2 regions of the Cetobacterium somerae genome follow, and region 2 is predicted to be linked to the other one. Evidence: riboswitches for the same ligand, from Rfam matches in the RefSeq annotation. Region 2 holds a riboswitch; the other holds the start of a gene.
What was found. A riboswitch is a leader RNA that binds a small molecule or an ion and turns the genes downstream of it on or off. The one in region 2 is predicted to bind cyclic di-GMP.

Region 1 (9,057 bases), on a different replicon from region 2:
TCTAAAAAATAAAATAGTCCTTTTATAGGTATATATATTTGATCATTTTCAAAGTCATATCTAGCCATAAAAAAATCATCTTTTAATGACTTACTTTTTATTTCAATGTATGCTTCATCTAGACCTACATCTTCTTGTGCAAATAAATTAGCTGAAGAAAACTGAAAAAAAATAGCTACTAATACTACATAAGCTATTTTTATTATTTTCATTAGTTATACCTTACCTTTATTTTTAAATCTCCGCTATACTTACCTGGTACTGCTTTTTTAGTATCTCTAACCTGCCCAAAGAAAGTTACTTTTTTTTCACCTCTTTCAGATAACCTTGTAGAATACTCTTCATTTCCTGTAAAATATAAGTCCGGACTTGATATCTCAACCTTTATACTACCTTTTCCCATTTTATTAAACATTTCAACTTCTCTTGGGTAGTTAATTACTACATTCCTATTCGGCTCTCCCTCTATGTTTAAATATCCATGATTTCCATGTGATGAAGATAGCATCTGCCCTTGTACTCCTACTCCTAAGTCCATTGGAGTTGTTGAAATTTTTAACGTCTTTACTATATCTAACTCCATTCTTACCTCTATCATAATTCTATCATAGCTAGAGCTATTTTTCCTTTTTCCTTTTAAGATTAATATAATCGGGTACGATGTATATTTTCCACTTAATCTCGAGCTATTTCTCACTCCTACAACAGTTCTTATTCTTAAATTACAATTACCATTAAACCCTAAAATAACTTTATTATTCGTATCTATAGTTGCATCCAATGGCTCTATCCACATTTGCTTTATCTTTATTCGCGGTTCTAACATATGATTTTTCTTGAAAAAATCATTTCCAAAACTTTCAAATTCATAAATTAATTTGTCATAACCACCTAATCCTGTTATCTTAAAATTATTCGTTAAATAATCTACATTTTGATATCCCTCTCCTACAACTTCTCTTTTTTCAATTAATCGTGATGTATCTGATTTTATATCTCCAAAAGTTACTAAACGAAAGAATAATAAAAAAAACAACAAAACTTTTTTCAAAATATATCATCTCCCATTATTTCAGCAATATATTTGATTTCCCATTTTCTACAGCAATTTTTTCTCTATGTATCAATGGAATATACGGTATATTTTTAGATATCAAAAAAACAATTTTATCATATATTTTATCTCTATTTCCCTTTTCTTCTTCATCTTTTAAAATCTCTAAAAATGGTAAAGATGCATTATACATATCTTGATCACCTATATCATGCACCATTACTTTTCCTAAATTATAAACCAAATGCTTTTCATCAAAAAGAACACTATATATAGCTATTTCATAATCTTGATTTTCTAACTTCATTAAGTAAGCCTCTTGTTGGTACGGCACTACTTCTACTAAAATCCCTTTTAATTCTAACTGTTTTTTTAAACTATTAGCAATTCTTATAGAAATATCGTCATTTAAAACAGTTATCTCTATTTTTTTGTTTTTTATACTACTTTTATTTAAATCATCAATTGAAAAACTACTTTTTCTTACAACAGATAACTTTGACTCAAACAAACTTTCTGGAAAGAATGTACTTACAGATTTTTCTTTAAAAATATTTTTCAAAATCTCATCCTTATCTATAGCACTTTCTATAATCCCTCTATTTTTTTTATCTGTAAAAATTTTATTTTTATTTCCAAATATTATTGCAACTGTATCCAACTCTTTTGTCTTTTTTAATATTGCACTCTTATCAATAAGTCCTTCTTTTTGAAGTTCTTCTATTTGTTTTGGACTCAAATCTAAAACAACATCAACATCTTCATTAAAATATAAAAGTGCTCTTTTTCTATCACTAATCTCTGCTAAAATCTCTATTTTAAAAGGACCTAGATTTTTCTTAAAATATTTATCATTCTTAGATAAAATAACCTCTTTACTTGTTATTTTATCTAATTTATATGGCCCAGTTCCATAAATAATTCCATCTTTATACTTAGTTATCGAACACATGTAATAAGTCAACATTGATAAAAAAAGATTATTTTTTCCTTTTAACTTTATCTCTATTGTATTTACATCTATAATTTTTATGTTTTGAATATCATTAAAAAAGTCTTTAAAAACACCACTTTTTAACATCCTCTCAAAAGATTCTTTTACATCTTTTGCTGACATTTTATCCCCATTTTGAAAATAAACATCTTCTCTTAACTTAAGTTCTAAAACTCTGTCATCTTTCCATTCCCATTTTTCAACTAAATTTGGAACAACTTCACCTTTTTCATTATAATTAAATAATGTATCATAAAGATAATTTACAACTCTCATCGAATACTGATCCTTCATTAAAATAGGATCTACAGTTGCTATTTTAACTGCTTGCACTATTTTTATTTCATCATTATTACTATTAACTGTATTATCTTTATTTAAATCACTATACTCATTAAATGGTATCTCTTCTAAATAAGTTTCTACTTCTCCAAAAGTTAAGGTTATTGTCAGAGTAAATAAAATTAAGCATAAATATCTTTTCAAATTTTCACCTCTTAATATTATTTATTATTTTTTATTGCAGAATAGAATTCTGTTGCTAAATCTAATGCCTCTTTATTCTCTTCATAAATTTTTTCAAATTCTTTATTATTTGCTACAAAAATATCAACTAGTTCTGGGTCAAAACTCTTTCCTTTCTCATTTTCAATCATTGTTAAGGCTTCTAAATGAGACAGTGCACCTCTATGGAATTTCTTTTGTCTCAATGCATCATACACATCAACAACAGCTACAATTCTTGCTTCTAGCGGAATATTCTCTCCTTTTAATCCTAAAGGATAACCACTTCCATCCCACTTTTCATGGTGATATCTAACTATATTTTCAGCTACTTTTCCTAGTTTTAATTTTTTTACTAAATCATAGCCTATATTTACATGTTCTTTCACTTTATTAAATTCATCTTCAGTTAATTTAGATGGTTTTTTCAAAATTTCTGATGGAATTGCAACTTTTCCTATATCGTGCAAAGAAGAAAATCTTTTAATATTCTCTCTTGATTCTGTAGGAACATTTGCCTTTTCAGATAAAAGGGTTGAATACATTCCTAGTCTTTTCACATGATCTCCTGTATCTTCATCATTTAGTTGATTTGCCATCTCTAAAACTTCAATTAATGAAAAACTTAATTCTTCCGCTTTTTTTCTATTTTTTTCAGATTTAACTATTAATATTATTAAAATAAATATAAATATTACTACTGGTATTGATATTTTTAAAATCAATTTATAATTTTGAGCAACTATAGAATTTTTTAACAAATTATTATCTATAACTGTTTTATCAACAGTAAAACTTTCTAATATTGTTTCTATTAAATTTGATAACTCTTTTTGTTCTTTCGAAATTCCAAAACCTACTCCAAAAGAATCATTTAATATTCCAGCTACTTTAATTTTATCATCTAAAAAATTATTACTTATTACTCCTGTCAATATATTAAAATAACCTACCAAATATTCACCATCTTGATTTAATAACTTTTCTAATCCCTCTTCATAACTTTCAACTTCTATTATCTGACTATTTTTTAGTATATTTTTTAAATAAGTATAGCTATAATCTCCTTTTAATACTAATATTTTAGCTTTATCTAAATCTGAAATATTTTGTATAAACCCATCAGCTTTTCTATTTGCCACTGATAATTTCATTTCATAGTATGGCTTTGTATAATTAATTTTACTTTTACCTTCACTATTTTCAATGGCTATTCCTTCCATATCATATTCTCCATTTTTTATAAAAACAAATGGCACCCCTATTATTTGCTCTAACTCTTTAGTTATATTAACTGTTAATCCTTGATAAATACCCTTTTGCTCATAGTAAAAAGGTAACATAAATTTATCTTTTCCTAATTTTACTTTTATAGTTTTATAGCTTTCCTTTACTTTTTCGTAACTTGGTGTATCTTTTAGTAAATACTTATAAAATTCTATTCTGTTTTTTGATAATAATTTTTGAAAACTATCTCCTTCTACATTGTCCATAGTTTCCTCTATCTCTTTATGAAGATTTTTCAAATTTTTCCTAATTGCTATTTGTTCATTGTACCTAATATTCTCTAACAGTTTATAATTTGTTTCTCCTGAATTTTTATCATACCAATCTTGTGCTATAAAAGCATCAACTTCTCCCTCTGAGAGTTTTTCTAATCCTTCATCTAAGTTTTTCACTTCGATTTTTTCTAACTTTAAGTTATTATATCTTTCTTTAAACTCTTTTAATCCATGTTGATTTGGAATATATGCTACTTTTAAATTTTTTATATTTCCTAAGTTAGAAAGTGTAGAGTTTTTATTAACAACAACTCCTACTCTATATATCATTGGAGTATCAAAGTAATCATATACTCTTTTTCCATCAAGAGTTTCAATCGTTCTTAGTACAACATCACTATCTTCACCATCTAAATTTATACTTATATTTTTATTTTTTAATACATCTGCAAAAATATCTATATAAACTCCTTGATATTCCCCTTTCTCTAAATCTTTATACAAATACATATCTGTTGTATTCGATGGTATTGTTATATTAATGTTATCTTTTGAAAAAATATTACAACTTACTAACATCAAATATAATAATATTATTTTTTTCATTTTTTCCTCCATAAATATTTTTTTGCAAAAAAAAACTGCAATAATCACAAAGACTATTGCAGCTGGCTGCCATTTTAAAGACCCTATAGCTTTGCGTCATAGGGTTTCCCCTACTTTGCCTTATAAATAAAGATTTCTCTTTAATTATAATCAATCAAAACATTAAAGTCAACTTTTTATATCTATTTAGAATAGTTTGGAGCCTCTTTAGTTATAATAATATCGTGTGGATGACTCTCTTTTAATCCTGCTCCTGTAATTTTTACAAATTTTCCATGAACTTTTAAATCTTCAATTGTTGATGTTCCACAATATCCCATTCCAGCTCTCACTCCTCCACAAAGTTGGAAAACAACATCTTTCAAGCTTCCCTTATACGAAACTCTTCCCTCTATTCCTTCAGGAACTAATTTTTTAGCATCATTTTGGAAATATCTATCTTTCGATCCTCTTTTCATTGCTGCCATTGAACCCATTCCTACATACACTTTATACCTTCTTCCCTCATATATCATCTCTTCTCCAGGGGCTTCAGTTGTTCCTGCTAATAATCCTCCTAACATTACACAATCTGCTCCTGCAGCTAAAGCTTTTACCATGTCTCCAGATAATTTTATTCCACCATCTGCTATAACACCAATTCCTCTTGTTTTACAAACTTCATATACATCATTAACTGCTGATAATTGAGGAACACCTACTCCAGCTACAACTCTCGTTGTACAGATAGATCCTGGTCCTACTCCTACTTTAACAGCATTTACTCCAGCTTCTATTAAATCTAAAGCAGCTTCTGCAGTAACTATATTTCCACCAATTATATTTAACTTAGGAAAGTTTTCTCTAATCTCTTTTATTTTTTCCATAACACCTTTTGAATGTCCATGTGCTGAATCTACAGTTATTATATCTACACCAGCTTCTACTAAAGCTTTTACTCTTTCTAAAGTATCTGCTCCAACACCAACTGCTCCACCAACTCTTAATCTTCCTTGAGAATCTTTACAAGCAAATGGGTACTCTACTAAATTATCAATATCTTTTATTGTTATTAGCCCTTTTAATTTTCCATTTTCATCAACTATTGGCAACTTCTCTATTCTATTTTCTAATAAAATATCTTTTGCTTCTTCCAATGTTGTTCCAACAGGTGCTGTTACTAAATTTTCTTTTGTCATTATATCACTTACTAATTGATCCATGTCTTTTCTATACTTCAAATCTCTATTTGTTATAATACCAATCAATGATCCATCTTCTTCAATTACTGGTAATCCTGATATTTTATATCTTCTCATTATTTCTTCAGCATGCCATACTGTAGAATCTTTAGTTAATGTTACTGGATTTTTTATCATTCCACTTTCATTTCTTTTTACTCTGTCTACTTCAGCAGCCTGATCTTCTATACTCATATTTTTATGTATAAATCCAATTCCACCTTGTCTTGCTAAAGCTATTGCTAAATCCCCTTCTGTTACTGTATCCATCGCTGCACTTAAAACTGGAATATTCAATTCGATATCCTTTGTAAGTCTTGTTTTTAAACTCACTTCATGCGGTAATACCTCTGATCTCGCTGGAACTAATAGCACGTCATCAAAAGTTATTGCTTCTTTTATTATTTTTCCATTCATCATTTTCCTACTGCCTCCAATTATAATTTTCCAATTTTTAAATAAAGACCTGCACTTTTTTTTAGTACTGTGCAGGTCTTTTTTTATTTATTTTCGTTATTATAGCACATTTTTGAGCCTATGTCATTTCTAAAAAATAATTTTTTACAATTTATTTTTTTTACATCTAAGTAAGCATTCTTTTTTGCTTCTTCCAAAGTATTTCCATAAGCTACCACAGATAATACTCTTCCACCATTTGTTTCAATTTTGCCATGAACTTTTCTAGTTCCCATATGAAATACTACAGATTCTAAATCCTTTGGTATTTCTATTTCACTTCCTATTGTTGATGATTTCGGATAATTTTCTGAAGCCATCACCACTGCCACCGTATATCTATTATCCCACTCTAAGTTCACATCTTTATTTTCCATTAAATCCAATATTGCTTTAACAAAATCCGACTTTAATCTTGGAAGAATCCCCTCAGCTTCGGGATCTCCAAATCTAGCGTTAAACTCTATCGTCTTTACACCATCTTTTGTTAACATTATTCCACCAAAAAGAAATCCTTTAAATGAAATTCCATCTTTTGCCATTCCTCTAGCCATTGGTTTTAATATTTTTTCTAAAGTTTGATCTATTATATTCGAATCAATCTTATCTACTGGTGAGTAAACTCCCATTCCACCAGTATTTGGCCCTTCATCATTGTCATAAGCTCTTTTATGATCTTGAGCTATTTCTAATGGAATTACTGTCTCGCCATTTGTTAAAGCAATTATAGAAAATTCAAATCCATCTAAATACTCTTCTATTACAACCTTATTATCAGGGATACTAAAAGCTATTTCTAAAGCTTCAATTGCTTCTGGTATTGAAAACGCAACAGTTACACCTTTTCCTGCTTTTAATCCATCCTCTTTTATAACTATTGGAGCACCTTTTTTTTCTACATACTTTACTGCTAATTCTAAGTCAGCAAATGTTTCATACTCTCCTGTAGGCACACCATATTTTTTCATAAGTTTTTTAGCAAACTCTTTGCTTGATTCAATTTTTGCAGCTTCTTTTGTCGGACCAAAAATTTTCATTCCTCTTCTTTCAAATTCATTTACAATTCCTAAAGCAAGAACATTTTCCGGTCCCACAATTGTCAAATCTACTCTATTTTTTTGAGCAAAATCTGCTAACTCTTCTATTTTTTCTTCTGGGATATTAATCAATGTACCTAAGTTTTCCATACCAATATTCCCAGGAGCTATAAATATTTCTTTAACTAAATCACTTTCTTTTACTTTCCATGCAATTGCATGTTCTCTTCCACCTTTTCCAACTATAAGAACTTTCATAAACTCCTCCAAAATTAATGTTTAAAGTGCCTAACTCCTGTAAATACCATAGCTATTCCATGTTTATTACACGCCTCTATTGAAAGTGTATCTTTTATTGATCCTCCTGGTTGAATTATAGCTGTAATTCCAAATTTAGCAGCTAACTCTACTGTATCTTCCATTGGGAAAAACGCATCAGAAGCTAAAACCGCTCCTTCACACTTTTTTTGTCCCTGCTCTAAAGCTATTTTAGCAGCACCCACTCTATTCATTTGTCCTGCTCCTATTCCTATAGTTTGGTTATCTTTTCCCACAACAATCGCATTAGACTTTACATGTTTTACAACATTCCAAGTAAATATCAATGCTTCTATCTCTTCATCTGTTGGTTTTTTTTCGGTTACACATATAAGTTCATCTTTAGATACTTTCATCTCATCAAACTCTTGAATTAGTGCTCCATCCATAACAGATGTTACTTTCATTTTATTTAAAATTTCACTTTCCATATCAATTTGTAGTACTCTTATATTTTTCTTTTGAGTAATAATATCTAAAGCTTCTTTTTCAAAACTTGGAGCTATTATAATTTCTAAAAATAATTTCGATAAATCTTCTGCAACCATTTTTGTTATACATGAATTGCTTACAACAATTCCTCCGAAAATCGATGTTTTATCAGCTTCATAAGCTTTTTTCCAAGCTTCATTTATATTTTTCCCACTTCCTACACCACATGGATTCATATGCTTAACTGCAACTACAGTTGGTTCTTTAAACTCTTTCAATATTTCTAATGCTGCGTTCGCATCTTGGATATTATTATATGACAACTCTTTCCCGTGTAATTGTTTGGCATTTCCCATAGAGTATCCTGCAAAGCTTTTCTTGTAAAACCCAGCTTTTTGATGTGGATTCTCTCCATATCTTAAATCTTGTACTTTTTCATAAGTTACAGTTATTGTTTCTGGGAATTTTTCTTCCACTTTATTTGTTAAATACTCTGCAATTAAAGTGTCATATGATGACGTATGTCTAAATACTTTCGCTGCTAATCTCTCTCTCGTTTCTAATAAAGTATCTCCAGCCTCTTTTAATTCACAAACCACTGCTTCATAATCCTTTGGATCAACTATTACTGTAACTGATTTGTAGTTTTTAGCTGCTGATCTTAACATACTTGGCCCACCTATATCTATATTTTCAATTAACTCTTCATGAGTCACATTTTTTTTAGCTAATGTTTCTTTAAATGGATATAAATTTACAACTACCATATCTATTAAATCTATTTTATTATCTTCTAGAGCTTTTAGATGATTTTTATTATCTCTAACACACAATAATGCTCCATGAACATTTGGATGTAATGTTTTTACTCTTCCATCCATAATTTCTGGAAAACTTGTAATATCCGATATACTTAATGTCTTTATCCCCGCTT
Region 2 (9,057 bases):
TGTTAAAAGTCCAATAGCTTCTTTATTATCTCCTGTTATTGATAGAACTCCTGTGTTTAAATTTAACTCTCCATTTGAAGAAACTACTCCGATAGAGTTTTCAGAATTTTCAATCTTAATCTTATGAGTTCCATATTTTTGAGTATTTTCATTTACTATCGCAACGTTATTTGTTCCACCCAAAATCTCTAAATTTATATTTGATTTCTCATTTAATAAATTTCTATCAGGATGCTCACTTTCTAATTTATGTACAAATCCTATATTTTGTGTTCCACCTAAAATTGTAATTGGGGTTTGTAAATCTATTGTTCCATTATTAATCTCTTTTTTTACATAAATTCCTATATTTTGTATTCCATCTAAAATACTTATTTTTCCAGAGTTTTTAAAGTTATGAGAATCTTCCTGATTATTCGCATAATCTTTATTAAATAACATGATAAAATTTTGTGTTCCATCTTTTATTGTAATATTTCCATCTCCATAATTAGTTGTAAAATAATCTCTTTTCTCTCCATAAAATTCTGTAGCTTCAGTATATGCAAATATTACATTACTATTTCCCTCCACTGATATATTCCCACTATTTAATAAATAAGGATTTAAAGATTCCGTTCTTTTAGTATGCCCTTGAAGCCCTACTATATTAATGGAATTTCCAACTAATTTTATATCTCCTTTTAGTGATAAAATCATGGATACTGCATTCTCACTTTTTCCATATAACCCATAGTTATCATATAAAGATTGCACTTCATTTCTCTCTTCAGCTGTTAACTCTTTTATATCTTCCAATTTTTGAGCTTTATCTCCATGAGGATCATAATGAATAAATTGTCTCAACACATATTCTCCTTGTGAATCTTTAACTCTATTTTTAGCATCTATATTCACTTTTGTTTCTTTTTCAAAAGAACTATATGGAGACCCAATTACTCTATATATTCCTGCATTCCCTTCCCCTATAATTCCATTTGTTTGGTAAGTTCTATTAGTTATAGCATATTTTGGATATGGAGAAGCATATTTTGCAGTATAATTTACTATCTCTCCACTCCACCCATCTAAAGCTGAACTCCCGGCTATATTTATATCCCAATTTCCAGATTCCATTATAACTTCAGAAATAGTTGCATTGTGCCCCTTCTTATACGAACCTTGACTTATTGCTTCCCAAAACCATGGTTCATCTGCATTAACAGATGAATAAGTTTTCATATCTGGGATTATTATATTTGGAATAGATATTTCCTCTATCTTAGGTGGTTCAGGATTATTTATCTGAGTTATTTCGAATGAATCTGGTTTTTCTATTTTTTTTAACGATAAATTTTCATTTTTTATATTATTTATATTTCTATTGTCTAAATGCTCTTTTGTTGAAATATTTGGTAGCTTACTATTTATATCAAAATCTTTTAAACTTAACTCTGTAATAAATGAATCCATAATTTCCAAATCATGATTTTTTATAATATTGTCTACAAATCCATTGTCTGGTTTGTTTTCTTCTGGTTTCTTATCTGGAATCTTTTCAGCTGGTTTATCATTAATTTGCTCCTCTTTTACAAAAAAATCTCCAAAAGCTGACTTATCTCCATCTTTGCTACCATTTGTATGATTATGATCTCCCACAAAAAATATTTGTGTTTTTCGTTCATCACTTTTTTTATAAAACATTTCCTCTAAAACCTTCTCTTCATCTTTAATTAAAGGTTCTTCTTGGGCATAAATGCCACCTGTTATCAAAAAATTAACAAGTAGTGAAAGTGTAAAAGTTACTCTTCTTTTTAAGTATCGTTTTAAAGTTCTCTCCTCTAAAAATTTGTTCATTGTTTTCCTCCCAACCGTTTTTTATTATATATATTTATTGTAATTTTATATTCAAAAAAAAATGCACTTATCCACTTTTAAACAAGTGAATAAGTGCAACTGGCTGCCATTTTGAAGGCCCTTTAGCTTTGCGTCCTATAGTTTCCCGTAGTTTGCTAATTTTTGTAAATATTGTCTTTATATTATTATATATTACACCTTTTTCTTTCAATAAACAACCTCTTTTAAAAAAATAATAACAAAGTAATTAAAAAAAGACTGATTTCTCAGTCTTTTAAATTTTATATTTTTTCATTATTTGAAACAAAGCTAATTAACTTGATTTTTTGAGCACCAGTAGCATAAACTATAATCTCAGAAACACCTGACTCCATAAATTCTGCTCCAATCTCATCAATTTTCTCTTTTATAATATCTTGCTCTCGCTCATTATTTGTTTCAATAGCAATTTCCCATCTACCCATAATATCTACTTCACTTATAATTTTCATATTATCATCTCCTCTTAAAATAATTATATTCAAAGATTTATACTAAATTAAGGAAGAAGTTCCTTCACTACCAATTTTATATCTTTTTGGATTTTTAATTAAATCTTTTTTTAGCTTTTGAATTTCAGAATCTTTATCCTTTTCTAACTCCTTAATTTTCAATTCTAAAAATTTTACCTTTTCATTATAACTAAAATCAGAAGTACTCAAATATTTTAATTCCACTTTATAGCTATCTATTAATTTTTCATTTAAATCAAAAATTTCATCAAAAATTATTTGTTGTTCTATTTTTAAATTTTGCTTTAATTCATCAAAATTTATATCTTGTTCATTAGCAAAAGCTAATCCTTTAAAAATTAAAATCCCTATTAATAAAATTCTCTTCATCTCTTAATTCTCCTTCAATTAAATTCTCTAAGTAATTTTTTCTTAAATATATCTTAATAAAAAATTATTACAGATTTATGTCAAAAAATATTTTTTAGACAAACCTTCCATTCTGTGCTACCATTTAAGGATAAATATTTTTATTAATAAGGAGGATAACTATGAAAATTTTTGTTTATGGAAGCTTAAGAGAGGGATTTTTTAATTTCAATAAGTATATAAATGGTGCAGCTAAAAAAATTGAACTAGGTGAAGTTATAGGTAAACTATATGCTATTAAGGATCAAGAATATCCTGCTCTATTAGAAGAAGATGGAATTGTAATTGGAGAAATTATAACCGTTGAAAATTGTGATTTAAAAGCTATTGATAATATGGAAAATTATTTTGGTGAAAATAATCCTAATAATGAATATAATAAAATAAAAAAAGAGATTAAGAATTTAGAAACTGGTGAAATAGAAATTTTAGATGTTTATGTTTATAATACAACTAATCCGAAATTTTCGTATAATAATTTAATTCCTATTGCTTCAGGAGATTGGAAAAAATATAAAAATTAAGATAAAAAAAGAACTAGAAAAATCTAGTTCTTTTTTTATTCTCTAGAATAAAAATTAACAACTTTCAAATAAACAAGGGTTTGTTTACTCGATTTGAAACGAATTTAATACTTAATAAGGTATGCTCTATCATTCGTTCTAAATTCAGAATTTCCTTTTTATTAATTAAAGATTTCTTTCACTAGAATCTTTTTCTTTATTTTTTTTATTAGAAATAGCAAATACTTTTTCTACAATATTTACATCCTAATCTCTCCTCAATCTCTTCTAAATTTTCAAGAAAAAAATGTTTATTTTTAATAGATAGAAAACCCTCTTTTTTTAATTTTGTAATTATTCTTGAAACTGTTTCCTCTGTTGAATTTAAAGATTTTGCAATATTTTTATTTAAAATCTTATGATTAATAAAACTATTCTCATTATTATTACCATAAGTTCTGTATGCTCTAATCAATAATGACAATACTGCATTCTCCATAGTAAATAATTTAATATCTCTTATTTGAAAAAATAACTTTTGATAAAAAATAGAAGTATATTCTAAAATTTTCTCATGCAAATCTATATCCTGACTATATAAATTTTTTAAAAATTTTTTATCTATAATATAACATATTGTGTCCTCACAGACTTCTATATAAAAGTTTTCTAAATACTTGTCTCCATCTAAAAAATCACTTATTCTATTTAAAATAATTATATTCTCCTTTGAATAACATCCTAATAAAAATTCTTTTTCTTCACAAAAATTTTGATAATATCTAATCAATCCTTTATCTATAATCAAAATTTTTTCATTAGAAAAACTAATGTCTGTCAAAATTTCTCCTTTTCTATACTCTTTTCTTTGTGGATTAAATTTTAAAATATCTTTTATTAAATTTTTTCTATACTCTAAAAATGTCATATATTTTCCTTTCAAATAACTTTTCTAACTAAGTCATACAAAATTTTAACATATTTCTTTTTAAATTTGTATTATCTTTAAAGTACTTAAAAAAAATATACATAATATTGATTTTAATCAAGTTTTTTTAAAATTTTTTATGATAAAATCAAATATACATAACAAAATATTAATTATAGAAACAAAGGAGATAATTAGATATGAAAATTGCAATAATTGGAGCTGGAGCTATGGGCTCAAGATTTGGATATATGTTACAACAATCTGGAAATGATGTGTTTTTAGTTGACACTTGGAAAGAACATGTTAATATAATAAATAAAAATGGACTTTTAATTGAAGAGAATAACAAATTAAATTCAATTAAAATTCCTATTTTTCTTCCTGAAGAGGCAATAGAAATTCCAGAATTGATAATTTTATTCACTAAATCAATGGGATTAAAGTCAATGCTAAAAAGTATTAATAAAATAATTGGAAAAAATACAAAAGTTCTTTGCTTATTAAATGGATTAGGCCATAGTGAAACAATATCTGAGTTTGTAGATATGAAAAATATATTTATGGGAGTTACTTTATGGACATCGGAACTTATTGGTCCTGGACATGTTAAGCTAACAGGAAGTGGAAACTTGGAGATTCAAAATTTAGACCCAACTATGGAAGATACTGCAAAAAAAATATGTCAAACTTTAAATAATGCAAATCTTAATGCAGTTTATAGTAAAAATGTTGTTCTTTCAATTTGGAAAAAAGCTTGTATCAATGGTGTGTTAAATAGTACTTGTACCATTCTAGACTGTAATATTGAAGAGTTTGGTCAACTTAAAAACTCTAAAAAAATTATTACAAAAATAATTCAGGAGTTTTCACAAATAGCTAATAAATATAATATCTTTTTAAATATTGATGAAATTATAAAAAATGTTGAACAAACCTATGATCCTAATGAAGCTGGAGAACACTTTCCATCTATGCATCAAGATTTAATACAAAATCATCGACTTACAGAGATTGACTATATCAACGGTTATATTTCAAAAAAAGGAAAAGAATTTGATATCTCAACTCCATATAATGATCTTTTAACAATGCTTATACATTCTAAAGAAGAGTTACTTATTAAATAGAAAAGAACCTCAAAAATGAGGTTCTTTTTTTAAGATGAATAAATTACAACTGATTCATAAGCTCTCAGTTTTATTTTTTTTCCATTTAATAATATATCATTGTAATTTTTTATTAAAATATTTTTTCCAACAAATATCTCTGGAATTTCAATTTCTATTTCATTTTCATAAAAATTATTTATAACCAAAAGTTTTTCATCTTCAAATTTACGCATATACCCAAATACTTGTGGACTCTCCTCATACATGGGAATAAAATCTCCATGAGAAATAACTTTATACTCTTTTCTTAATTCTATCAATTTTTTATAGTGATAAAAAACCGAGTCTTTATCTTTTAAGTTATTTTTAACATTTATTGATGAATAATTTTTAGACACACCTATCCATGGAGTTCCTTTAGTAAAACCTGCATTTTCGTTATCATCCCACTGAACTGGAGTTCTGCTATTATCTCTAGATTTTTGTCCTAGAATTTCTATAGCTTCATCAATAGTTTTTCCTTTTTCAAGAAGTAGTTTATAATTATTTAGAGCTTCTACATCTCTATATTCATTAATATTTTCAAAATGAGGATTAGTCATTGTAATCTCCTCACCTTGATAAATATATGGGGTTCCTCTTAACATGTGAATTGCTGTTCCCAGCATTTTTCCAGACTCTTTTAAATATTTTTCATTTCCAAATCTAGAAACAATTCTTGGCTGGTCATGATTACACCAAAATACTGCACTCCATCCATCTCCATTTTCTATTCCCACTTGCCATTTGAAAAATATTTCCTTTAAAGATTTAAAATCCATATCTCCTAAAGCCCATTTTTCTCCATTTGGATAATCCACTTTTAAATGATGAAAATTAAATACCATAGATAACTCTTTATTTTCTGGCTTTGTATACTCTACACAATGGAAAATCGTTGTTGATGACATCTCTCCCACAGTTAAGCTTCCTGGATATTTTCCAAAAGTATTAGCTGTTAATTCTTTTAAATATTCATGAACTTTAGGTCCGTCTGTATAAAATTTTCTTCCATCTGATGTAGCAGTCTCATAGTTATCATCTGGAAAATTTTGATTTTTTGAAATTAAATTTATTACATCTAGTCTAAATCCATCTACACCTTTTTCTAGCCAAAAATTTATCATTTTATAAATATCAGCTCTTAATTCTGGATTCTCCCAATTAAGATCAGCTTGAGTTACATCGAATAAATGTAAATAATATTTTCCTAAGGATTCCACATATTTCCAAGCATTTCCACCAAATTTTGAAGCCCAGTTATTAGGAGCTTTATTGGGTGTTCCCTCTTTCCAAATATAGTAGTTGTGATATTTATTTTCTGGTCCTTTTAAAGCTTCTTTAAACCAAAAGTGCTCTGTAGAAGTATGATTAATAACCATATCCATTATTAATTTTATTCCTTTTTTATGCATCTCATTTAATAATAGATGAAAGTCTTCCATAGTTCCAAATATTGGGTCAATATTATAGTAATCAGCTATGTCATATCCGTTATCCATCATTGGTGAGACATACATAGGAGTTGTCCAAACTACATCCACACCTAAATTTTTTAAATAATCTAGTTTACTTATAATTCCTCTAATATCTCCTATTCCATCACCATTACTATCACAAAAACTTTTCGGATATATCTGATAAACTGTGGCACTTTTCCACCAATCTTTTTCTAACATAATTTTCCTCACTTTATTTTAAATTTATAATTTTATTTTTTTTCAAATCTTCCTTTACTCAATAAATAAGTAGCTATAATTGGTACAACAAAAGCTATAGCCATAGCTATAATGTAGTTTATCCAAAATTTAGGCTGAATAGCTAAAAATGCTGGAAGTCCACCTATTCCTATTGAGTTTGCTAAAACTCCTGTTAAAGTTGAATAAATAGCTGCAAGTGCAGAACCAATTAATGCTCCATAAAAAGGATACATAAATCTTAAATTTACTCCAAACATAGCTGGTTCAGTAACTCCTAACCAAGCTGAAATTGCTGACGATAGAGACAAAGATTTTAATTTTTCATCCTTTCTATTTAAAAACATAATTGTTACAGCTGCTGATCCTTGAGCTATGTTGCTTAAAGCTATCATTGGCCAAATCATTGTTCCACCTTGAGCAATCAACTGTAAATCTACAGCTAAGAATGTATGATGAACACCTGTTATAACTAATGGAGCATAAAGCATTCCAAAAAGTATTGAACCAAATACTCTAAAAGGACCAGTTAGTAAAATATTAAATATTACTGCAATATAATTTCCTAGCTCACGAGATACTGGACCAATAACTAAATATGAAACAGCAACAGTTGTAAATAAAACTAGAAATGGCAGTAGTATCATTTTTAAAATTTCAGAAAGATATTTTCTTAAAAAAAGTTCCATTTTTGCCATAAAAATTCCCGCTAACATAGCTGGAATAACTTGAGCTTGGTATCCCACTTTTTCAATAGTTATAAATCCAAAATCCCAAAAAGGTATTGTTCCTATAGCTTGAGCTGTGGCATATCCATAAGCATTCATAAGCTGTGGAGAAACTAATGTTATTCCTAAAACAATTCCTAAAATCTCTGTTCCTCCATATTTTTTTACTGTAGACCATGTTACTCCTACTGGTAAAAAATGGAATATAGCTTCACCTAAAATCCATAAAAAACTATGAAGTTCTGCTAATTTAGGGTTTAAACTTGTTAAAGTTTGGCTTCCATCTCCAAATATTGCTAAATCCCCAATTATATTTCTGAATCCTAATATTAATCCACCTGCAATAATAACTGGAAGAAGTGGTGTAAATATTTCTGCAAATCCACCTACAATTTTTTGTAATCTTCCCATTTTTTCATTAGCAGCAACTTTTGTTTCCTCTTTAGTTGCCTCTGAAATTCCTGCAATTATAACAAAATCTTTATATAAATCTTTAACTTGATTTCCAATTATTATTTGAAATTGTCCAGATGCTGAAAAACAACCTTTTACTAAAGAACTATTTTCTAGCTCTACTTTTTTTACTAAACTCTCATTTTCTAAAACTAGTCTAAGTCTAGTAACACAGTGAGTTGCGCTAATTAGATTATTTTTTCCACCGATTAAATCTAATATTTCTTTAGCTTCTTTTTCGTATTTACCCATTTTTACCCTCCAATGTTTTTAAAAAAACTTTTCAATCTTTTATTGAACATATCATATAAAGTTTTTGTTATTTTGTCAATAACTTGTTTAAACAAGTTTGTTTCTTTGTATAATTTTTTTTTTCTGATATAATATATTTAATAAAATCAGTTAATATATATTTAGGAGAAAAAATGGCTAAAAGCAGATATTTAGAAATCTATAACTTTATTAAGGAAAATATAAATAATGGAACTTATCCACCTGAAGAAAAAATTCCATCTGAAAATCAATTAAAGGATATTTTTTCAGTTAGTAGAAATACAGTTCGGAAAGCTATTGATCTTTTGGCAAGTGATGGACTTTTAAGCTCAGTTCACGGGAAGGGAGTTTTTGTAATGAAAAAAATTCCTGTTAATTTTTTATTAGGTGGAACTGAAAGTTTTAAAGAAGCTTCTTTAAAAAATAGTTTAAAATATAAAACATCCATTCCAATTTTTGAAACTCTAATTATTAATGAGGAACTAAATAAAAAAACTCATTTTCCTATTGGTGAAACTATTTATCATGTTATTAGAGTACGGGAAATTAGTGGCGAAAAAGTTATTTT

Region 1: another riboswitch for cyclic di-GMP. It lies ahead of MKD34_RS02655 (HD domain-containing phosphohydrolase); the one in region 2 lies ahead of MKD34_RS12990 (hypothetical protein).

The regions. Positions count from the first base shown of each region.
Region 1 is NZ_CP092519.1:601,119-610,175, reverse strand. Features, by position in the region: gene MKD34_RS02670 (hypothetical protein) at 1-212, opposite strand, end outside; gene MKD34_RS02665 (DUF4402 domain-containing protein) at 212-1,051, opposite strand; gene MKD34_RS02660 (ABC transporter substrate-binding protein) at 1,068-2,534, opposite strand; gene MKD34_RS02655 (HD domain-containing phosphohydrolase) at 2,552-4,660, opposite strand; cyclic di-GMP riboswitch class I at 4,715-4,790, opposite strand; gene guaB (IMP dehydrogenase) at 4,843-6,300, opposite strand; gene purD (phosphoribosylamine--glycine ligase) at 6,381-7,631, opposite strand; gene purH (bifunctional phosphoribosylaminoimidazolecarboxamide formyltransferase/IMP cyclohydrolase) at 7,646-9,057, opposite strand, start outside.
Region 2 is NZ_CP092521.1:116,182-125,238, reverse strand. Features, by position in the region: gene MKD34_RS12990 (hypothetical protein) at 1-1,836, opposite strand, end outside; cyclic di-GMP riboswitch class I at 1,928-2,003, opposite strand; gene MKD34_RS12985 (hypothetical protein) at 2,118-2,327, opposite strand; gene MKD34_RS12980 (hypothetical protein) at 2,370-2,717, opposite strand; gene MKD34_RS12975 (gamma-glutamylcyclotransferase family protein) at 2,879-3,280, shown strand; gene MKD34_RS12970 (Crp/Fnr family transcriptional regulator) at 3,489-4,187, opposite strand; gene MKD34_RS12965 (2-dehydropantoate 2-reductase) at 4,388-5,317, shown strand; gene treC (alpha,alpha-phosphotrehalase) at 5,347-7,017, opposite strand; gene treP (PTS system trehalose-specific EIIBC component) at 7,050-8,468, opposite strand; gene treR (trehalose operon repressor) at 8,642-9,057, shown strand, end outside.